Regions from separate parts of the Pseudoalteromonas sp. GCY genome, predicted to be linked through region 1. Evidence: predicted binding sites of a transcription regulator. Region 1 holds the regulator's gene; each other region holds the start of a gene.
The links. Region 1 encodes sigma-54, which starts transcription at its own class of promoters, with help from an activator protein. Its sites were predicted from a motif close to GTTGGCACGNNNNTNGNNT; they were not measured.
Positions count from the first base shown of each region.

Region 2: a site for sigma-54 is predicted at 2,207-2,225, ahead of JJQ94_RS05545 (DUF2884 family protein). Genes of this name have one in related genera too.
Region 3: a site for sigma-54 is predicted at 2,596-2,614, ahead of JJQ94_RS18340 (PA2169 family four-helix-bundle protein). Genes of this name have one in related genera too.

Region 1 covers NZ_CP068023.1:3,765,166-3,769,403, reverse strand. The annotation lists gene rapZ (RNase adapter RapZ) at 1-184, opposite strand, end outside; gene ptsN (PTS IIA-like nitrogen regulatory protein PtsN) at 177-635, opposite strand; gene hpf (ribosome hibernation promoting factor) at 637-924, opposite strand; gene JJQ94_RS22350 (RNA polymerase factor sigma-54) at 954-2,453, opposite strand; gene lptB (LPS export ABC transporter ATP-binding protein) at 2,500-3,225, opposite strand; gene lptA (lipopolysaccharide transport periplasmic protein LptA) at 3,222-3,767, opposite strand; gene lptC (LPS export ABC transporter periplasmic protein LptC) at 3,757-4,238, opposite strand, start outside.
Region 2 covers NZ_CP068023.1:53,408-57,645, reverse strand. The annotation lists gene JJQ94_RS05565 (TlpA family protein disulfide reductase) at 57-569, shown strand; gene JJQ94_RS05560 (DUF2721 domain-containing protein) at 582-1,046, shown strand; gene JJQ94_RS05555 (c-type cytochrome) at 1,149-1,595, shown strand; gene JJQ94_RS05550 (PA3496 family putative envelope integrity protein) at 1,787-1,972, opposite strand; gene JJQ94_RS05545 (DUF2884 family protein) at 2,261-3,046, shown strand; gene JJQ94_RS05540 (aminotransferase-like domain-containing protein) at 3,085-4,238, opposite strand, start outside.
Region 3 covers NZ_CP068023.1:2,897,803-2,902,040, forward strand. The annotation lists gene JJQ94_RS18325 (methyl-accepting chemotaxis protein) at 1-1,393, opposite strand, end outside; gene JJQ94_RS18330 (hypothetical protein) at 1,670-1,861, opposite strand; gene JJQ94_RS18335 (DUF1328 domain-containing protein) at 1,902-2,069, opposite strand; gene JJQ94_RS18340 (PA2169 family four-helix-bundle protein) at 2,080-2,526, opposite strand; gene JJQ94_RS18345 (mechanosensitive ion channel family protein) at 2,692-3,576, opposite strand; gene JJQ94_RS18350 (BON domain-containing protein) at 3,813-4,238, shown strand, end outside.

The sequences.
Region 1 (4,238 bases):
TGCTCACTGCAATTTTATTATAGTTGTCTGAAACACTGCGGACTAAAGACGGCAGCAAATTGACTGGAATGTTATCTACACAATAGTAGCCTAAGTCTTCCAATACTCGAAGCGCTACAGATTTACCAGAGCCTGAGCGGCCACTGATAATGATAAGCTCGAGTCCTTTTTCTTCATCACTCATCAAGTTCACCTTGGATCACTGCATATAACTCATCGTCACTTTTTGCTTGCCTAAGCATTTTGCAAAAAGACTTGTCTTTGAGTGTATCAGCAATCGCCGCTAAGGTCTTCAGGTGCTGTCGATTATCACCTTCGGGTACGATGAACGCGACAAAAATATCGACAGGCTGCTTATCTATGGCTTCAAACTGGATCCCTTGCTCGCTGACAAGTACCATTGCAAGGATTTTATCCAAACCTTCAAGTCGACCATGGGGAATGGCAATGCCTTTACCGATCCCTGTGCTGCCTAATTTCTCTCGCGCCATTAAGGCGTCCAAGATAGCATGCTGACTGGTATTTGGAATTTGGCTATGAGCCAGTTCGCTGATGTATTCTAAAATACGTTTTTTGCTATTAAAAAGGACCGCAGCTTTACTGCAGTCCTTGTTCACTAATTCACTTAATTTCATCTTAGTGTCGAGTAAGCTTCTCTTTGTGTTTAATAACTTGACGATCTAGCTTGTCGATAAGGCCATCAATTGCGGCATACATATCTTGATGCTCTGTTGATGCAAATAGCTCGCCGCCGTTTACGTGTAATGTTGCTTCTGCTTTTTGTACTAGCTTCTCGACATCAAGGATCACATGCACATTATTGATATGATCAAAGTGCCTTTCTAGCTTCGCAAACTTGTTGGTGACATAGTCTCTTAATGAGTCAGTAATTTCTACATGGCGACCAGTTAGATTTAGTTGCATAAGCATTTTTCCTTCTTGGGTTTTACGTCTTATATCAAGCTTTTACGCTGATTTGACGGTGGAATGGCTAGGGATTCACGATATTTTGCAATCGTGCGTCTCGCTACCTTAATTCCTTGCTCAGCTAAGATATCTGCAATTTTGCTGTCACTCAATGGCTTAGCGGTATTTTCTGCAGCTACCAGCTTTTTGATAAGTGCTCTAATTGCTGTAGAGGAGCACTCACCTCCATTTTCTGTACTTACATGGCTAGAGAAGAAATACTTCAGCTCAAATATTCCCCGAGGTGTATGCATGTATTTTTGTGTTGTCACACGGGAAATTGTGGACTCATGCATCTCAACCATTTCAGCAACATCATTTAGCACCATAGGGCGCATTGCTTCGGGGCCATGTTCAAAGAATGCCTGTTGTTGTTGCACAATGCAATTGGTAACTTTTAATAAAGTATCATTTCGGCTTTCTAAGCTTTTAATAAACCACTTTGCTTCTTGTAAATGTGAGCGAATAAACTGACTATCCGTACTGGATTTCGCCGTTCTAGACATCGCAGCATAATGGTCATTTACTCTTATTTTAGGCATAGCATCAGGATTTAGCTCTACGACCCAACGACCTTTTACTTTTTTCACCGATACATCAGGGATCACATATTCAGGCTCTTCATGAATAATGCTTGCAGCTGGTTTTGGGTTAAGGCTATGAATTAACGTCATGACCTCTTTGAGATCGGCTTCTTTAAGGCGCGTTTTCTTTGCCAAAGTTCGATAGTCACGGCTGGCAAGCAAGTCGATATGCTCTGTCAGGATCATTTTCGTTTCGGCAATCCATGGCGTATCTGGGGCGAATTGATTTAGCTGAATACACAAGCATTCTTGTAAACTACGCGCTGCGATACCGACAGGGTCGAAAAGCTGAATACGTTTGAGCACGGCTTCGACTTCATCCAGCTCAATAGGCTCTTCGCTACTTTCATCATTAATGCTTTCTAAAATGTCTTCGCAAGACAGTGTTAAAATGCCTGACAGGTCGACCGCTTCAATAATCGCAATCGCAATAGCTCTATCTGTTGGACTAAATGGCGTCAGCTCAAGTTGCCACATGAGATAGTCGTGGAGAGATTCAGAGGTTTCCCCTTGATAAACATTATCGTCATCGGGAAGTGGGCCTGAGCTTGCAGCGGGTGCTGCACTCATATACTCGTCCCAAGTGACATCCATGGCAAGGTCATCGCTCACAGTGTCTTTGCTCATGGCGGTATCTGAGTCTATCTCATAGTCACTAACCTGCGCTTCATCGCCTGAATCTTGATTGTCGTCAGCACTGCTCTTTTCTTGACTATGTTGGTCAGCGTTTTCGCCGTCAGTATTATCACCTTCTTCCACTTCTAACAATGGATTGCTGTCTAATGCTTCTTGTATTTCTTGTTGCAGATCCAATGTACTAAGCTGCAGCAAGCGAATGGCTTGTTGCAGCTGTGGAGTCATTGTAAGTTGCTGCCCCATGCGCAGCTGTAATGATTGCCTCATGTATCTCTAACAATCCTTTTTAACAGTTATTAATACTACGTCTTAACTATAGCTTGAATTGTTCGCCTAGGTAGACATCTCTTACGGTTTGATCTGCCAAAACATGTTCTGGCGTGCCTGCAGCGATTAACTCACCGTGTGAAACGATGTAGGCTTTTTCACATACGTCCAGTGTTTCTCTAACATTATGATCGGTGATAAGCACACCGATACCGCGGTTTTTTAGGTGCTCTATGATTGTCTTTATATCTAACACCGAAATAGGATCAACACCAGCAAAAGGTTCATCTAACAAGATAAACTTAGGATTAGCGGCTAAAGCGCGAGCGATTTCTACGCGTCTTCTTTCGCCTCCCGACAATGCCATGCCCTGTGAGTCGCGAATGTGTTGAATATTAAACTCATCCAGTAACTCGTTGAGTTCAGCTTCTCTTTCAACTTTAGATAAGTCTTTTCGAGTTTCTAAAATCGCCATCAAATTTTGATAGACCGTGAGTTTTCTAAAGATTGAAGACTCTTGCGGTAGATAGCCAATACCAAGTCGCGCGCGGCTGTGCATCGGTAGCAAAGTGATATCTTCGTCATCAATCTGAATAAAACCTTTGTCGCTTGGTACTAACCCTACAATCATATAAAAGGTGGTAGTTTTACCTGCGCCATTTGGGCCCAATAAGCCTACAATGCTGCCAGCTTGAACACTTAAGCCAACATTTTTGACGACCTGACGGCCTTTATAACTCTTTGCTAAACCAGTTGCTTTGAGCTCGCTCATTGATTGTTACCTTCTTCCTGCGCTTTTTTATCTTTTGCGTCTTTTTTGTCATCTACAGGAACAAGGATGGTTCTTACACGGGAATCTTCTTGGTCTGAGCGCTCAGCACTGATCAATTGCTTTTCAATGTCATAGGTGATGACTTGTGCATTGATTTTTTGCCCAGTTTGATTGATTTCCGCATCGCCAGAAATGACTAAGGTGCCTTTCGCAACGTCGTAACGAATTTCTTTTGCTTTGGCTTCTAGCAAATTACCATCAGGTTGACGTTCACTGAAAATAGCAGGGCTGCCAGTTGCAACAAGCAGTTGCTTGTTAGTACCAAGCTCCGCGCGTCGGTGGACTTCTAGGCGATCGGCATTTATTTTTCTGTTGCCATGAATAATAACAACATTCTGTTCAAAAATACCGATGTTGCTTTGCAGTTGAGCTTGCTGACGGCCAGCATCAATAATGACTTCATTTTGTTCTGCAGCAACTGCTAGAGTAGAACTTGCAAGCAAGCCTATGAAAACTAGTTTGTTAATGATTTTACTGGTCATAATAAATTGTCTTTGTGTGGTTGATGAGCTCGATCACTTGCTTTTGTAGATCCGCATGCAGTCCTTTACCTGTGATCCTAAGACTAGGACCCGTGATAACGACAGGGTGTTCCGATTTCATCAATTTTTGCTTAATTTCAACTCTTACATTATCGGCATTGATATCGGTGATCATGGCGTTAGGCGTTAAATTCTTTGCCAGCACATTGCCTTCTAATATCAAGGTATTGTTTTCGTACAGTGTTGCTTCTAATGCACTTATTTGCCAATTCTGTTCACCGTTATATAAGGTGAAAATGGGCTTTTCAAAGTGACTAAAGCCAAGATCTTGATACAACTCCATCTTATCAGCAGTTACCTGATAGTTTAATAAGCCATTTTCACTATAGGTCGTTTGCTGAAGCGTGGTTGCAACATAATCGGGCTTAGCTAACGGTTCATCTTCTTTTGCTGGATCCGCCTCTGATGGAT
Region 2 (4,238 bases), 470 kb from region 1:
TATACTGAAATGTGCGCAAGACTTCAAAAACACCGACATGGAATCAAGGGATAGGCATGAAAACAACAATAAAAATGTTACTACTTAGCACCGTACTCGCTACCGGATTAAGCGGCTGCAAGGCCTCTAACGAAGCGCTACCACAAGCAGACGATGGCTATCAGACCTATATCCACACTGGCGACACCTTTAAACATTTGCAATTTACGGATATCAAAAACCAAGCCGTTAGGTTCGATGCTAATCACAAAAAGTTGGTAATTTTATTCGCGACATGGTGCTCCGATTCGCAACGCTTATTGAGTGAACTAAAACAATCTGAATTACTCACCCAGGCCGAGTTAACCATCGTTGCCATTGGTCGAGAAGAAACTAACATTACACTTGAGCAATTCAACGAAACCATGCAATTGCCCATCCATTTTGTTGCCGATCCCAATCGAGATATTTACAACACGTATGCCAATAAAGGCATTCCTAGAGTCATCTTGCTTGATGAACGCAACCAAGTGATGCAAACCCTCATCGGTGAGCAACCCAACACCTTATCAAAACTAAACTGGAATTAACGAGGTAACTATATGAATCCAGAAGTCGTTAGCATTCTCACGATGGCCAAAGTTATCCAAACCGCCGTTGCCCCTGTATTTTTAATTACGGGTATTGCTGCGACCTTAGGGGTACTATCAAACCGCTTAGCACGGATCACGGATAGGGCGCGTTTACTCGATCGCAAGATTAATACCACGCAAGATGAAGAACTCAAAATGCACTTTAGCCGTGAAATGCGCGCACTGTTAAAACGGTCTCGTTTTATTCACGTTGCATTTAGCATGAGTGTACTCAGTGCGTTGCTTGTGTGTGCAGTGGTTATGCTGCTGTTCATGTCACACTTGTACAGTATGCCATTGGGCATTACTTTATCGTCTTGTTTTATCGCCGCTATGGTGCTGCTTATTGGCGCGTTTGTCTCTTTGCTTGGAGAAATATTTCTTGCCACCCGCAGTATGCGCAGGGGCATGATATTCAAAGATATCGAGAGCTGATTATTTGAAACTCGTTGCCTTCGTCACAGGGCACTTATCGCAATTGTTTGATTATATTTGTAATTTACATTGAAAATAGGGAAAAATCATTAGGGGTTTACTATGAAGAAACTACTTACCGTCACACTATTTAGCTGTCTTGCAGCAACAGCGCAAGCTAACACTATGTTTGAATCGGCTGAAGATGCTATTGAATACCGCCAAGCGTCTTTCCAATTGATCCGTTTCCAGATTGGCAATATGGGCGACATGCTAAAAGGCAAAGTACCATTTGATGCTGAAGTATTTAAACAACGTGCTCACAATGCTGCGCAATTATCGCAAATGCCTTGGGAAGCATTCATTGACGGTTCTGACAAAGGCAATACTGATGCTTTACCAGCCGTTTGGTCAAACAGAGCTGAGTTCGATGGTAAAGCCAAGCAATTTGCCGAGTATGCTCAAGCACTGGCTGTTGCAGCTGACTCTGGTGACAAAAAGCTGATTGCTTCTGCATTTAAAGATTGGGCAAAAGGCTGTAAAGACTGTCATAAATCTTTTAAAGATTAAGAACACCAGCGTATAAAAACAAAACAGCCGCATATTTGCGGCTGCTTACTATCTGAATATCTCGTCACTTGCTTGGCTATCACCAACGACATAATAACTCAGACATCGCACCGAGTAACCCACAGCCCTGCTTAATCACACAGCCAAATTGAATTACTGTCAGTGCTAGACTCGTAGATGGCGTCTAGTGATCAATCATCAATATAGTCGAAATCATCATCGCCTAGATTTCTACGTAGGCGTTTTTGCTCTAAGTAGTCGTCTAGCTTTCTTTTGACTTTACGCTTTTGCTTGTCATGTTGGTTACGACCCAACTTTTCAAATTCATCGTCTGCAAAATCATCATCAAGCGCATCGTAAGAGAATGTCTTACCCACAACTAACTCCAAAATAAAATAGTCATTAATAAAATGAGAGCCGTCTCTCAAGATCACTATTTAGCGCTAAATTGTCATTCTGAAAAGTGAGAGTTTCTTATCCTTACAATAAAAATCTTTTATTGCCTAATTCATTTTGACAAAAACAACTATATTTTAGTCAATTTCATCACTTTTAGAGCACATTAACTTTCAACAATAAAACACAATACATTGATTTTATTTGAGTTTATATTTGGCATTGTTCTTGTAACAACAATCATGCAACTGAGCCAATAAGGATCGACCATGAATAAAATTTTACTACTAACAGCAGCAACAATGATGACAACCACCGTCGCTGCACACGAAAAAAATAACATCACGTTTAGCGGTGACAATTGTGAAGTAGAATTTCAGAATGACGTTAGGATCACGCCTGATAACTTGGTGATCACAACGGCCAAAAACAAAACAGCTGAGATCAACAATCTTGGCGAACTGACACTCAATGGCGAGCGCATCGCACTTAATACACAGCAAAAAACGATGCTCACGCAATATGGTGATGAACTAAGAGGCCGCCTACCACAAGTGGCTGATATTGCTTTTGAAGGCATAAAACTAGCGGGCGTTGCCCTTAATGAAGTGGCGCAAACCTTTAATTTAACCAGTTTAGATAGCATCCATGCTGTGATCGATGACCTCGAAACAGAAGTGCAAAATACGTTTTATCAGCAAGGTGCGTTTGTGATGGGCAAGCAAACCTTTGATGAGTTCGGCCAAAATTTCGATAATCAGTTTGAAGAAAAAATCGAGACCGCAGTACAAGGTGCCATGATGCAATCGATAGGTAGCTTACTGGTTGCGATTGGCAACGAAATGTCAGATGCAAACGGTGATATGAGCAGCTTTGAACAACGTATGGAAAACTTCGCAACACAAATCGAAACTAAAGTTGAACAACAGGCAGAATCTATTGAGAAAAAAGCCGACGCACTGTGTGGCGACTTTGAACAAATCGCGAAAAACGAAGCTATTGTAGCAAGGTCTATCCCCGCAATGTCAGAGTACCAACTGTTTAAATTTAAATAATCTAACGTTGGCATAACTTACATTTAATTAAGGGTACGTTATGCCAACCCTTTCCTTTGTGCATCAGCCAACTCCCCCAGCGTTTTAATCGCTTGCTCTACCGACGCATCCCACGGCAAACCATAACTGATACGTATACAATTTTGATACTTTTTGCTGGCACTAAATAGCGTACCAGGCGTAATACTGATCCCGTGCTCCAAGGCTTTTTGGAACAGCAAGGCACCATCGACGTGCTTACCTAAGTCTAACCACAGCACACAACCGCCTTGCGGGCGACTGACTCTTACCTCACTACCAAATGCAACATTCACCGCTTGGATCATGCGATCTCGATTCTCAATTAACCGTTTACGGACCAACTTTAAATGGCGCTCGTAGCCTCCAGAGCTGAGAAAATCCGCCAGAGCCCATTGATTCATTAAAGATGACGAGCAACTCAACGCACGTTTTATGCGCTTTGCTTTTGCACTAAATTGACTGGCGACCATCCAACCCACCCGATAGCTAGGCGCTGCGGTTTTTGAAAATGACGCACATGTGATCACTAAGCCCTTTTGGCTAAATGCTTGTGCCGGTATGCCGCGCTGCTCGGTAAAATATAAATCGCCATACACATCGTCTTCTATCAACACCACGTCACGTTGCTCTAATAGCGCCACCAGCTGCGCACGTCTCGTATCTGGCATAAAACTACCAAGCGGGTTACTAATACTGGTAGAAAACACACACGCTCGAATATCATGCTTTTCAAGCGCCCGTTCAAGGTCGCTCAGCCAAATGCCATCATCCGGGCAAACAGGTATTTCAATGGCCTTTAGCCCTAAGTTTTCAGCCAGTTCAACAATGCCAAAATAACAGGGGGATTCAATCGCTATCACGTCTCCGGGCTTGGTCACCGCTTGTAACGCAATCGCTAATGCTTCTTGCGCGCCATTGGTGATCACCACTTCATCCATGTCGATTGCTAAGCCCATATCCAAATAACGCCGCACGATTTGCTTTTTTAAGCTATCCAAACCATCCATAGGACCATAATTGATGAGCTCATTCCCCGCTTCTTTCATTGCGCGGCGCATAATTTTGGCAAGAACCTGCTCAGTACCAGCAATGGCGATGGGGTTGGCGATACCTAAAGGGATTGCATGTGGTTGATGGATCCCCTTATACACTTGTTCAATCAACGCCTGCT
Region 3 (4,238 bases), 870 kb from region 1:
AAACCTGAATATTCATACCAACGATTTCATCCACCGCCTTATCAATATCGGTCATTATTTGAGCTGACTCATTGGCCCTATCTACCCCCGCAGCTGCACTTGATTGCGCGTTCTCCATCGACGATACCGCATTTTGTGCCATGCCCTGTAACTTACTGATCATATCTCGGATCGATTCCGTGGCTTTTTGCGTGTTATGTGCCAATTGCCTGACTTCGTCGGCAACAACCGCAAAACCTCGGCCTGATTCCCCAGCTCTCGCAGCTTCTATTGCAGCGTTTAATGCTAAAAGATTAGTTTGTTCAGCCACACCTTGGATCATTAACACCACTTGGTTGATCTCATTAGACTGGTCATTCAACGCTTTAATTAACTGCGCGTTATCTCCTACTTCACTAGCAAGGCGCTCAATGGCTTGAATATTTTGCGAAATAACATCCATTCCTTGTTTCGCAAGCTTACCTGACATCTCGGCTTTGTTCGCGGTATTCATCGCGTTGTGCGCTACTTCTTGTATCGCGCTGCTCATTTCTGTTGCCGCCGTTGCAATCATCACTGTTTGCTGCTCTTGCTCTTGTGAAGTGCCCGCAATCGACTGACTAATACCATTCAACTCATTAGACGTAGTAGAAAGGCTATTCACGATTGTGACAAGATTGGTAACTAGCTGATGTAAGCTCGACACCATAGTGTTAAAGTCATTTCCAATCTGACTCAACTCATCTTGTCCCTCAACGACTACACGCTGGGTCAAATCAGCATCTCTTGCAATATTGCCAATACGCATACGCAAACGACTGAGCGGCTCATTGATTGACCTAAAGATCAACATCCCAATCAGCACCATAACAATCACAATGACGACGGATGAGGCAATCATCACGGTTTTTGTTGTACTGGCTTCCAAGCGACCTCTATCTCGTAGCCTGCTAGCTTCAGTAAGTTGCAATTCAATCAACTTACTGTAGCTCTCACTTAAGGGGTCAAAGGCAGCATAGAGCTCGCGTACAAATTTATCATATGGAATTTCATTAAAGGTGTTTGCGTTGACTCTGCTAGTATAGTTAGATAGTAGCTCCTTTACGACAAGCTCTGCGCTTTCAGCCTGCTTAATTAAATTGCGCTCTTCACTCGTTAGATCAGTAGATAAATAGTCACTCCACTCCTTTTCAGCAATATTTTTAGCTTCTGCAATTTGGTTAAGCGCGGCCCTATTTGATAACTGGTTCCCTCGTAACTTATGAAATGTATCTACGATCACTACCGCATAATTATCCGACACCACTTTTATCTTCCTAAGAGGTACGACTCTGTCATCGTAGATATGATCAATATAACTGGTAAGATTCGATAATGTTCCGATTGTGAAGATGGTTGCAAGAATAAAAAACACAGCAGGTATGCCTGAAAGCGACAACAATCTGCTTTTAACTGAAACCCTATTTAGCATAGTCTGATTTTTATTGAGTAAACATAGAAATAAAGTATTACTCAAAGTTCGTAGATTACAATATTAATTGCAAATTAAGCAGCGTGCTCTTGATGTGTATCATATTTCTTTACTGTGTCTACTCCATTTTTAGAGTATTGATTTTTAACCCTATTACAAAAAAGAGGAGAAGCTTTTATCGGCTTCTCCTCTTACATTCCACGTCGAAATTGTTTTCGCTTAACACTCTTCGTTTTCAGCGTTCAGGTTCTCTTTTACATCTTCACAGGCATCTTCTACACTGTTTTCCACTTCCTGAACCGTTTCATCGAAACGCTCACCCGCATCTTCCGCTGGACCTTCACTACAACCAAAAAGTGCTAAAATTGAAACAAAACCAAATGCTTTTGCTAATGTGATTGCTGATTTCATAATCTATCTCCTAAAACCGTTTTTGTACGTTAAATCCCTTTTACCTGGGAGCTCGTGCTTTACCAAAAATAAACGAAATAATCATAAAGGCGATAAACACAAAGAATAGAATTTTCGCCATACCTGCCGCAGCGCCCGCGATTCCAGTGAAACCTAACACGGCTGCGACAAGTGCTAGGAATAAAAACATTACAGCCCAACTCAACATAACATTCTCCTTAGGCAGTTAGTTCTTGCAACTGCTTCATTTGATCGTGACAAGCTTGCATTCTGGTTTGAATTTGCAGTAATACACTCTTACATTTAGGTGGAAGATCTTTACTTAGCGCTTTATCAAGCTTGCTTAACACTTTGTCTTCCACTTCTTCTAGCTGCGAAATATAGGTGTGCTCTTTGTCAGTGCTCACCATACCAACCAACTTGGTGTACGATTCACGAATGTCGATGCTAAGTGCTGAATCAGTCTCGATTTCACCTTCGTCGATAAGAACAAATGGTTGTAGATCCGAGATTGCTTGCGCTTTATCTACAATCATTTGGTCAAATACGCGGTTTAGTTCAATATTATCTAGCTTCTTTTTAGCTTCGGTGTAAAAATCAACACCACCATTTAATACTTTAATGAGCTCTTTTACCGGCTCCATGTCGTAATTTGAATCTGCCATAAATAACTCCTTTCGTTGCAATATTTAATAAGTGCATTTTGCAAATATTATTTTCTGTCCCTTTCGTTAATGCAGATTAAATGCCAAATTATAAACCTTTATTTTACAAGGATTTTTAATATAATAACTTTCAAAGCGATGAAAATTTTACAAACCAGATGTAATTTATTCCTGTGATAATTGCGCACTTAAGGTCGTGCTACCTTTAGCATTGAAGTCCATAGTCCTAATTGGGAAAGGAATTAAGATATCGTTATCAGCTAAAACACGGCTAATTGTACAAATTGCTTGGTGCCTGACCACCATAAAGCCGGGATCCGCTGGGTAGTCTATCCAAAACCACACTAATAGATTGATAGAGCTATCACCAAAAGACTCAGCATAGACATCCGTTTCTTTTTGGTTTACTACGAAATCAAGCTTATTAATTGCCTCAACAATCACCTCGCGGGCTTGTTCTGGGTCATCCGCATATGAGATACCAACTGGTACTTCTATTCTTCGCTTACCAAGCTTAGTGTAGTTTTGTAACTCATTCTTAAAGAGAATTTTGTTGGGAATATAAGACAGCTGGCCGTAAAAATTTTCTACTAAGGTATTTCTCAAATTGATTTTGCTTACCGTGCCAAAGCAATCCTTGGTTCTGATAATGTCACCGACCATAAAGGGCTTTCTGACTCCCATCACAAATCCAGCGATGAGGTTCTCGGTCATGTCTTGGAATGCAAAGCCAATAGCAAGGCCAATGATCCCCGCCCCAGCCAACAATGACATTACGGCACCTGATAGTTTTACTATATCTAAAGCGAAGAAAATCCCAATGGCAATAATAGAGACTTTAAATATGGAACTAATAAGAGAAGCAACTTGTTCTGTCTTTATTGCTTTTTTAATCGCTTTAGAAAACCAAGTCGATGATATTTTAGCCAGTACTGTAAAGAATATTAGTATCATTAAGGCTAGGATCATATTCGGTAGTAACTGCACACCGGATTCAAGCCAAGAGATTAACTTATCATTAATTAACGTCCAAAATTTTTCTAAATTCATAATTACTCATTCCTATATAAGTACGCGACAAAGATAGAATGCAGTAATCATTCCTACTGATATTAATTAGCCGTTCATGAAAAAGGTAATTATTACAAAGTAATGTACACATTTTCTCGGTAAATTCTTCCTTAAAACTTACCAAAAAAATAAAAAATATATACAATTCAGAAACTTACAATATGGCACAACAGCTGCAATAGGTAATTCGACTACGAAATTAAAGGAGTTTAATTATGAAAAAGACATTAATTGCAACTGTACTTGTATCTTCACTTACTACTGCTTCAGCTTTTGCTGCTGATAATTCTTGGGAAAAAGAAGCAAGCGATGCTTGGATAGACGGTAAAGCAGAAGCGACGCTACTTTTCAACGGTGAGCTGAACAACTTTGACATTAACACAGATGTAAAAAATGGCGTTGTAGTGCTAACTGGTAAAGTTGAACACTCAGTAGACAAAAAGCTAGCTGAAGAACTGGTACTAGGTATCGATGGCGTAAAAGAAGTGAAAAACGACCTGACTATCGTAGATATGTCAGATGAACGCAAAAAAGAGCGTAACTACGAAAGCGATAGCGGCTTTACTGACGCAAAAATCGCAACGGTAATTAAGTCTCGCTACCTGTTTGACACAGATGTAGATGGTACTGACATCGATGTT